3 regions of the Stenotrophomonas sp. YJH_SMC_14-1 genome follow, and region 2 is predicted to be linked to each of the others. Evidence: predicted binding sites of a transcription regulator. Region 2 holds the regulator's gene; each other region holds the start of a gene.
What was found. The regulator FliA, encoded in region 2, starts transcription of late flagellar genes. The targets are predictions, from matches to a motif close to TAAAGTTTNNCNNNCNNNGGCCGATAA.
Positions count from the first base shown of each region.

Region 1: a site for FliA is predicted at 2,120-2,146, ahead of AC5P9P_RS07755 (methyl-accepting chemotaxis protein). Genes of this name have one in related genera too.
Region 3: a site for FliA is predicted at 1,555-1,581, ahead of AC5P9P_RS18525 (methyl-accepting chemotaxis protein). Genes of this name have one in related genera too.

Region 1 covers NZ_JCAFVK010000002.1:598,497-601,769, reverse strand. The annotation lists gene AC5P9P_RS07770 (hypothetical protein) at 1-363, shown strand, start outside; gene AC5P9P_RS07765 (M23 family metallopeptidase) at 299-976, opposite strand; gene AC5P9P_RS07760 (L,D-transpeptidase family protein) at 981-1,943, opposite strand; gene AC5P9P_RS07755 (methyl-accepting chemotaxis protein) at 2,176-3,273, shown strand, end outside.
Region 2 covers NZ_JCAFVK010000015.1:27,937-31,209, forward strand. The annotation lists gene flhF (flagellar biosynthesis GTPase FlhF) at 1-696, shown strand, start outside; gene AC5P9P_RS20055 (MinD/ParA family ATP-binding protein) at 683-1,570, shown strand; gene AC5P9P_RS20060 (RNA polymerase sigma factor FliA) at 1,567-2,310, shown strand; gene cheY (chemotaxis response regulator CheY) at 2,368-2,760, shown strand; gene AC5P9P_RS20070 (protein phosphatase CheZ) at 2,760-3,273, shown strand, end outside.
Region 3 covers NZ_JCAFVK010000011.1:37,223-40,495, forward strand. The annotation lists gene AC5P9P_RS18525 (methyl-accepting chemotaxis protein) at 1-1,526, opposite strand, end outside; gene AC5P9P_RS18530 (arylamine N-acetyltransferase family protein) at 1,730-2,569, shown strand; gene AC5P9P_RS18535 (VOC family protein) at 2,635-3,006, opposite strand; gene AC5P9P_RS18540 (response regulator transcription factor) at 3,029-3,273, opposite strand, start outside.

The sequences.
Region 1 (3,273 bases), on a different contig from region 2:
GTGGCCGGGCAGGGCATCAATCGTGCGCTGGCTTCGGTTGAGTCCAGCGGCCTCATGGCGTCCTACTTCGGCTATGGCCGTGGCGACGCATTGCCACGCGGCCGCTCATGGGTGCGGGTAACCGTGCTGGAGGTGGACCCGGCGCTGGCCGATCGCGCGGCCACCGTCGAGCTGCAGCCGCCACTGGATCTGTTGAAGCTGACTGACCTGGATTATGTCTGGTTGTGGCCGTTCTTCTTCTGGAAAGTGGCGGCACTGCTCCTGTTGATTCCAGGGGCTGCCTTGGCGGTGTTCACGTTCACCTTGCGGCGCTGGCAGCACCGGGCTTCGAAGCAGGCGGATTCAGCAGTGGGTACGGATTGATCGATTCCCCCTTCCACCACTGCTTCTCCGGTCCCAGCACGTGCACCTCGAAATGCAGGTGCGGGGCCTCAGGGCTGGCGTTGCCGGTACTGCCCACGTAACCGATCACCTCCCCGCGTCTGATCACCTGCTTTTCGGTCAGGCCATCGGCATAGCGCTGCAGGTGCGCGTAGTAGTAGCACCAGCGTCCGCTGGGCTCGAACTGGTAGATCGTCAGGCCACCGCGCTCGCTGTCGAACAGTTTTTCCACCGTGCCATCGGCCACTGCCAGCACCGGCGTACCGGCATCGGCCATGATGTCGATGGCATCGTGCACGCGGCCTTCGCTGCGCGCATCGGTGAACGTGTCGCGCAGCTGGGAGGCCAGGACGCCCTGTACCGGCAGCAGCAGACCGGACGGCGCATCCGCAGCCCGCGCGGCTGACGGTGCGGTGGCGGCGGGGGCAGGGGCCGTGTCGAGCGGCGCTAGGGATCCCTTGGCCGGCGCCACAGCTGCTGCCGGTTGTGCTTCCGGCAGCGAGGCGGCTACCGGCTCGCCTGCATCGCGGCGCAGCCACCAGCCGGCCCCCAGTCCCAGCAGAACGCCCACTACGATCAGCTGCGAAAGACGCATCGGCTCACTCCTGCATCACCACGGGGACGGAGGTATCCACCGCATCGGCCACGCGCAGCGCATCCCAGTTGGTCATGCGCACGCAGCCATGTGACTCGGTCTTGCCGACATGGCCGGGCTCGGGCGTGCCATGCAGGCCGTAGTGTGGCTTCGACAGATCGATCCAGACCCGGCCGACTGGATTGTTCGGGCCCGGCGGCAGTGTCGCCTTCTTTTCGCCCTTGCGCGCATCCCAGAACAGCTTGGGGTTGTAGTGAAACGGCGGGTCGCGATACACGCCCAGGATCTTCCATTCGCCGATCGGCAGCGGATCGTGCTGGCTGCCGGAGGAAACCGGCACCTGAGCGATCACCTTGCCCTGCGCATCCAGCAACTGCAGGCTGGAATCGGACTTGTCGACGACCACCTTGGCCGCCTTCGGTAGCGGCGATGGTGCGATATTGGGCACCTGGATGCGGTTGCCCGCCTTGCTCAGATCCACGCCCGGATTGAGCAGCTTCAACAGCTCAGGGGATGCGTGGAAGCGTTCGCCCAGCGACTCTTCGACGTTGTTGAAGCCCAGCGATTTCAGTTTGGCCTGTGCGGCGGGGCCCTTCGGCACCGCCTGGAACGGCCCGGCGACATCCTCGCTGGTCAGCGTGTAGCTGGCCAAGGGGGTGACCGTATCAGCCTGCAGGGCCTGCCAGGTCGCGTCGTCCAGTTCACCGGTGACGGTCAGGCCGTGCGCCGCCTGGAAACCCGACACCGCGCGCCGCTGGTTGCTGCCCACTTCACCGTCGATCTGGCCGGGCGAGAAATTCGCACGGTCCAGCAGCACCTGGGCATGCAGGGCGGAACGTGCTGCGGTGTCCGGTCCGGCCTTCTCGGCGATGGGGGCGGGCAGTCCAGGGGGCGGTGCCTGCGCGAACGCCGGCGATGCCAGTAGCGAGAGAGCGAGCAGGGTGGATCGGTACACGGGTAATGGCATTGGGAACTCCAGCAGATGACGCCACCACCTTGCCTGCAGGCCGCGCCGAGCCACCGTGAAAGAGATCTGACGTCTGCATGAGCAGTCGGGTCGTTGCGCGACCGTCCCCGCGCGGGTGCCGCCGGCCAAGGGCTCACCAAGGTGAATGGTGCCCCACGCCATTGGCGGTTGGCGATCAAGATTGCCTGGCGGGCCGCCGATAACGCCACATCCCCCCGTTTTGGATGTACCGATGAACTACTTGAGGAATGTCAGGGTTGCCTGGCGTCTTGGGCTGGGCTTTGGCCTGTTGCTGCTGTTGGTTGCGGCCGTGGTGGCCACCGGCGCCACCGCCAGTGTCGTGCAGAAGCGCGCGATGCAGCAGGTGGTCGATGTCAGCGTGGCCAAGGTGCGCCTGCTCTCGCAGATGCTCGATGCCAACAACCAGATGATGGTCGTTCGCCGCGAGATGCTGATCCGCCAGGGCGATGACCGTGGCCATGATGAGCAGCGCATCGCCGATCTGGTCAAGCGCTATGAGGCCAGTTGGACGGCCTACCAGGCGCTGCCCAGCGACGCCGAGGGCAAGGCCATTGCCGAGACCATCGCCGCCAAGCGTGCCATCGCGCGTCCGCTCAACAAGCAGACCAGCGAACTGATGGAGCAGGGCGACTACCCGGGCGCCGTGGCGCTGACCCTGGGCCCGGTGCAGGAAGCCGCCAACGGCTGGAACAAGGCGCTGTCCGATGGCGTGGACTTCGAAGAGAAGGAAAGCCGTGAGGCGGCCGCCGAGGCGATCCGCTTGGGCGAGCGCAGCCTGCTGCAGTTGCTGGTGCTGGGCGGCGTTGCACTGCTGGTCGGCATCGCCGCCTCGGTGATGATCGGCCGCAGCCTGACCGGCCCGCTGGCCCGCGCGGTGAACCTGGCCGAGCGCCTGTCCAGGGGCCAGCTGGATCAGGAGTTCCGCCTCGGCGGCCGTGACGAACTGACCCAGTTGGGCGAGGCGATGGCCAGCGTGCGCCAGAGTGTGCAGGCGGCGATCGGCGCGCAGCTGCAGATGGCCGAACAGCACGAGGCGGGTGCGATCCGTTACCGCATGGACGCCAGCGCCTTCCCCGGTGATTTCGGCCGCATGGTGCAGGCCACCAACAGCCTGGTCGAATCGCACGTGCAGGTGGAACTGCTGATGGCCGAAGTGATGCAGCGCTACGCCATCGGTGACCTCAGCCGCGACCTGCCGGACTACCCGGGCGAGAAGGGTACGCTGACCCGCACCCTGGCCGCAGTGAAGCAGAGCCTGATGGCGATCAACGCGCAGATCGATGCACTGGCCCGGGCCGCGCGCGCCGGT
Region 2 (3,273 bases):
GGCCTGATGCTGGGGCTGATCTCGCGCAAGCTGCCGATCGCCCCGGTCGACCCGCTGGAAGAAGGCGGCGTGATCGCCCTGGTCGGCCCGACCGGCGCCGGCAAGACCACCACCATCGCCAAGCTGGCCTCGCGCTTCGCCGAGAAGCATGCGCCGCGCGATGTGGCCCTGGTGACCACCGACACCACCCGCATCGGCGCCCGCGAGCAGCTGTACGGCTACGGCCGCCAGCTCGGCATCGCGGTGCACGAGGCCAACAGCGGCACCGACCTGGACCAGCTGCTGGAACGCCTGAAGGACTACAAGCTGGTGCTGATCGACACCGCCGGCCTGGGCCCGCGCGACCGCGCGCTGGCCGCGCAGCTGCAGTGGCTGCGCGCCGCCCGCCAGGTACGCACCCTGCTGGTGCTGCCGGCCAACACCAGCTTCGGCGACATGGACGAGGTGGTCCGCCGCTTCGGCGCCGCCAACCTGCAGGGCCTGGTGTTGAGCAAGCTGGACGAGACCGGCCGCTTCGGCAACGCCCTGTCAGTGGCCGTGGACCACGCCCTGCCGATCACCTGGGTGACCGATGGCCAGGACGTTCCGGAGGACCTGCACCGGGCCAGTGCGGCCAATCTCGTACTTCGCCTTGAAGATTTGCGCCGCGCGGCCGATATGCCCTGCAACCCGGAGTTGAACCATGCCGTCGCGTGAGTACGCCAAGCTGACCAAGACCTTCCCGCTGTCGGCCACCCGCAGCGAGCCGCTCGGCCCTGTGCGCACCATTGCCGTCACTGGCGGCAAGGGCGGCGTGGGCAAGACGAATGTGTCCGCCAACCTGGCGGTGGCACTGGCCGGCATGGGCAAGCGCACGCTGCTGCTGGACGCCGACCTGGGCCTGGCCAACATCGACGTGATCCTGGGGCTGAACCCGACCTTCACGCTGGCCGACCTGGTCGCCGGCCGCTGCTCGCTGGACGACGTCATCGTCGAAGGCCCGAACGGCGTGCTGGTGGTGCCGGCCGCGTCCGGCCGCCGGCACATGGCCGAGCTGGCCCCGGCCGAGCACGTCGGCCTGGTCAACGTGTTCTCCGAGCTGGAACGCGAACTGGACATCATGGTGGTGGACACCGCCGCCGGCATCACCGACGGCGTGCTGACCTTCTGCCAGGCCGCGCAGGACACCGTGGTGGTGGTATGTGACGAGCCGGCCTCGATCACCGACGCCTACGCGCTGATCAAGGTGCTGTCGCGCGAACGCGGCGTGGACCGCATCCAGGTAGTGGCCAACATGGTGCGCGACCCCAACGAGGGCCGCGTGCTGTACGAAAAGCTGACCCGCGTCTGCGAGAAGTTCCTCGCCGATGTCTCGCTGAACTACCTGGGCTGCGTGCCGCAGGACGACTGGCTGCGCCTGTCGGTGCAGCGCCAGCAGCCGGTGGTGAAGGCCTACCCGTCCAGCCCGGCCGCGCTGGCGATCACCGAGATCGCGCGTCGCACCGCACGCTGGCAGGCGCCGACCGAACCGCGTGGCGGCGTCGAGTTCTTCCTCGAGCGCATCCTCAAGCAGCGCGGGGTGGCCGCATGAAAGGCGCAGCCCAGTACAGGGAAGTCCAGCGCTCGGCGGCCAACGAGGTCATCGCCCAGCATTCGGACCTGGTGCGGCGCATCGCCCACCACCTGGCCGCGCGGTTGCCGGCCAGCGTTGAAGTGGACGACCTGATCCAGGCCGGCATGATGGGCCTGATCGAAGCGTCGCGCAGCTACGACGCCGACCAGGGCGCCTCGTTCGAGACCTATGCCTCGATCCGCATCCGCGGTTCGATGATCGACGAGATCCGCCGTGGCGACTGGGTGCCGCGCTCGGTGCACCGCCGTGCCCGCGATGCCGCCGCCACCATCCGCCGCCTGGAACAGAGCAGCGGCCGCGCCGCCAGCGCCACCGAGGTGGCCGCCGCGATGGAGATGCCGCTGCCCGAATACCTGCGGTTGATGGAGGACGCCGCACGTGGCCAGGTGCTGAGCCTGGAGTCGCGCATCGAGGACCAGGGCGAGCTGGACACCGTCGCCCAAGGCGGCCCGACCCCGCAGCAGGTGCTGGAGCGGGGTGAATTCGGCCGCGAGCTGGGCAAGGCCATCGGCCACCTGCCCGAGCGCGAACAGCTGGTGCTCTCGCTCTACTACGAGCAGGAACTGAACCTGAAGGAGATCGGCGCGGTGCTCGGCGTGAGCGAGTCGCGGGTCTGCCAGATCCACGGCCAGGCGGTGCTGCGCCTGCGTGGCCGGCTCAAGATTTTCGAGGCGGCGGACGCCGGCCTGGAAGAATGAACATGCCCGAGGCGGCTGCCCCCGGCCGCCCGGAATGAACAACAAAGGAACTCTGCTTTGAACAAGAACATGCGCATCCTGATCGTCGATGACTTCTCGACCATGCGTCGGATCGTCAAGAACCTGCTGGGCGATCTGGGCTTCACCAATACCGCCGAAGCCGAGGACGGGCATGCCGCGCTGTCGCTGCTGCAGAGCCAGCCGTTCGATTTCGTGGTCACCGACTGGAACATGCCGGTGATGACCGGCATCGAGCTGCTGAAGGCGATCCGTGCCGATGCCAAGCTGAAGACCCTGCCAGTGCTGATGGTCACCGCCGAAGCCAAGCGCGAACAGATCATCGAAGCCGCCCAGAACGGCGTGAACGGCTACATCATCAAGCCGTTCACTGCGCAGACGCTGGAAGAGAAGCTCGGCAAGATCTTCGAACGCCTGGCGGCCAGCGCCTGATGGATACCACGGTCGACAAGAGCGCCCTCGCCCTGCGCCTGCAGGAAGCCCTGGACGCACTCGAGTCCGGTGACGAGGCCGCCTGGCGGCAGCGCATCGACGGACTGGTCGCGCTGCGTACGCAGCCGATGATGAGCGGCCTCTCGCGGCTGGCCCGCGAGCTGGGGCAGGCACTGGGTGAGCTGCCGACCGTGCCCAGCGAGGCCGGTGAGCTGGACGACGCCTGCGCACGCCTGGACCACGTGGTGGCCATGACCGAACAGGCCACGCACCGCACCCTGGACCTGGCCGAGGAATGCCGCAGCCTGACCGAACAGCTGCGTGCTGAAGGCCTGCAGCCGGGCCAGGACGCGCAGCTCGAGCGCATCCGCCACAACCTGACCGAGATCGCCCTGACCCAGAGCTACCAGGACCTGACCGGGCAGATCATCCGTCGCGTGGTCGGCATCGTCCGCCGCGTGCACGAGGGCTTCGGCGCACTCGGCCTGCCGCCGGAACAGCATCGCACCGACC
Region 3 (3,273 bases), on a different contig from region 2:
AGGTCGCCATGTGCGGCGGCATCGACCAGTGCTGCCACTTCGGTTTCCAGCAGCGTTTCCAGCGCGCGGCTGCGCCACTCCACTGCCACGCCGAGGAAATGCCCTTCGTCGGTGATGGCATTGGCGATCAACTGGTAGCGGACACCGGCATGACCGATCTCGCGCTCCTCGCGCTGGCGCACGCCAGCCAGGCTGGCCAGTGCCGGATGCAGGCGTACCGCATCGCTCCCCACCAGATCTTCAAGCCGGAGTGCAAGCTGCTCCAGCAGCGCCGGATTGGCGTACGCCACCAGGCCTTCGGCATCGATCACCATCAAGCCGGCCTGTGCGCTGTCCAATGCCTGGCGCACGCGGGTGTTGCCGCGGGCCACCGCACGCTCGGTCTCGATGCGCGCGCGCAGGCGCTGCTGCATGTCGACCAGGCGCTGGGCCAGCTGGCCGATTTCATCGTTGGCGTTGTAGACCCGCAGGGTGGTGTCGAGGCGGTCGTCGGCGATGTCGCTGGCGAAACGCAGGGTGTCCTGGATCGGCTGGCGCACCGCACGCAGCACCAGCACCAGGCTGGTGATCAGCACGCCGGCCACCAGCAGCAGGGTCAGTGCGAACAGCACGCTCATGGTGCGCGCGCCGGCCTGCTGGCGTGCCTGCGCCCCGGCCAGCGCCGCCACCTGTGCCTGCTGGAATGCGGCCAACGCCGGCGCTACGCCCGTGGCGGTATCCAGCAGCGACTGCGCTTCCACATCCAGGCCGACGCGGGCAGCGGTATACCCCAGCAGTGCGGCCTGATACGCCTCCATCCCGGTGCGCAGGGTGTCCTGCACATCCGCAGGCAGGCCCGCCAGCGCGAGGTCGAACGGCAGCTTCTCCTCGCTGGCGCGGTCGGCGTGGGTGGAATCACCGTCGAGCAGCAGCAGTGCCTCCTGCCTTCGCATCGTCTGCAGGGACAGCGCCAGCGCGGGCCGCTGCTGCACATCCACCTGCGGCTGCAGGGTGTCGGCGGCCTGCTGCAGCTGCGCAGCGAGGCCGGCATCACCACGGCCCATCTCGTCGACCCGTTCGAACAGGGCGGCCACACCCTGCGAGAACGCGTCGGCGGCTTCGGTCAGCGCCTGCAGGGCCTTGCGCCGGCCAGCATCCATCGGCATCGCGCGCAGCGCCTGCAGATCGGTCTGCAACGCCTTCTGCGTGGCCAACAGCTGCGCGCGGTCGGCATCATCGAAACTGCGTGCATACTGGGTCTGCAGGCGACGCGCTTCGGCCACCCGCGTGGACAGGCTGGCAGCCAGATCGCTGCCGCGCTGGTAGCTGGCCTGGCTGCGCGCAGCCAGTGCGTTGGCACGGCCAGTCCAGGCGTAGACAGCAGCGATCGCCACCAGGCCCAGGCCGCAGATCCACAGTGTGGCCTTGAGCTTGTTGGCCACGCTGAGCCGATGTGGCTGCAGCCAGCGCAGCAGCCCGGGGGACGCCGAGTGCAACGCAGCAAGGCGCGTGCGCAGGGACCGGAGGTGGGGGACAACGGCCGACATGACAGACTCCAGGCGAAAAGACGCACCTGTATCGGCCTGACTCAGGACAACTTTAGCGCCTTCTTCGTCTGCGTCCCCCCATCGCTGGTGGACGCGGCCTTTGTACCGGGTGCAGGCGACGGAGGCATGACACGGCCGCCGCGCTTGACCTCAACCCCGGTTGGGGGAGCACAGTGGACATCCCTCCCCCGCCCGGTGTCTCCATGACGACGCTCGATGTCCCCCGCTACCTGCAGCGCCTGCAGCTGGATGCGCCGCCACCGCGGACTCTGGCCGGCCTGACCCTGCTGCAGCAGCGCCACAACGCACTGCTGCCCTTCGAGACCCTCAGCTGCCTGCTGCGCGATGCGGTGCCGATCGACCTGAACAGCGTGCAGCGCAAGCTGCTCGACGAGCGCCGCGGTGGTTACTGCTTCGAACTCAATGGCGGGTTGCTGGCGCTGCTGCAGGCATTGGGCTTCGATGCGCAGCCATTGAGCGCGCGGGTACTGCTGGCCGCCCAGGACGGCGAACTGACCGCGCGTACCCACCTGCTGCTGCGCGTGAACGTAGACAGCGGCGACTGGCTGGTGGATGCCGGTTTCGGCAGCCTGACCCCGACCGTGCCGCTGCGCCTGCATGATCCGCAGCCGCAGGCCACGCCGCACGAACGCTATCTGCTGCAGCGCCTGCCCGACGACGGTGATTTCGTGCTGTCGGCCGAGTCCAACGATGGTTGGCGGGCGATGTATCGGTTCGACCTGCAGGCGCCGGCACCGATCGACAACGTGGTGGGCAACTGGTACGTATGCACCCATCCCGATTCCAGTTTCCCCGGGCAGCTGCGCGCGTCGCTGACCGGGCCGGACTGGCGCCGCACCATCGGCAGCGGCAACTACACCGAGTATCGCCCCGGGCAGGCACCGGACAAGCGCCCGCTGCATGATGTGGGTGATGTTCGTGCCGTGCTGCAACAGCGCTTCGGCATGCAGCTACCGGACGACCCGCGACTGGACCCGGCCATCAATGACTGGCTGCAGCGCTCGCGCGCCGCGACCTTGTAGGGCCGAGCCCATGCTCGGCTGAGCTGGAGCGGCTGGGCCAACAGCAGCCGAGCGTGGTCCCGGCTCTACAGAGCTGCGCGCGCCTGCAGCGCAATGCGGTTGCCTTCGCTGTCGCGGATCTCGGCCACGCGCCAGTCGCCCGCATCGGCGGGTCCGAAGCACAGCTCGGCGCCCGCTTGCAGTGCTCGCTCCAGGCTCGCATCCAGGTCATCGACGCCGATGTAGACGCGCGCCCCCTGTTCGGAAGGCCGGTAGTCCGCGCCGAGCACCAGCGCAATGCTGGCACCGGCGGCCTCATCGGAGAACGGCAGGTAGGCCATCCGGCAGTCGTGCAGCACCACAGGTTCGTCCACCGCGACCTGCAGCCACCGCTGGTAGAACGTGATGGCACGGTCCAGGTCACTGGCCGGGATTTCCACATGCAGGATCGGGTTCACTGGCACTCCTTGCTCGGTCCACTCAGATGATGCGCAGGGTAATCGCCTTCAGCACCGCACGGGTGCGATCGCGGGTGCCCAGCTTGTCGAGTATGGCGGACACGTAGTTCTTCACCGTGCCCTCGGCCAGGAACAGGCTGCGCGCGATCTCCTTGTTGCTGTAGCCACCGGCCAGCAAGCGCAGGATCGCCACCTCGCGTTCCCCGAAGGTATCGGTGGGCGGTGCTTCATCGTGGAAGCGGTAGCGGGCGCGTACCGGCTCGGTGC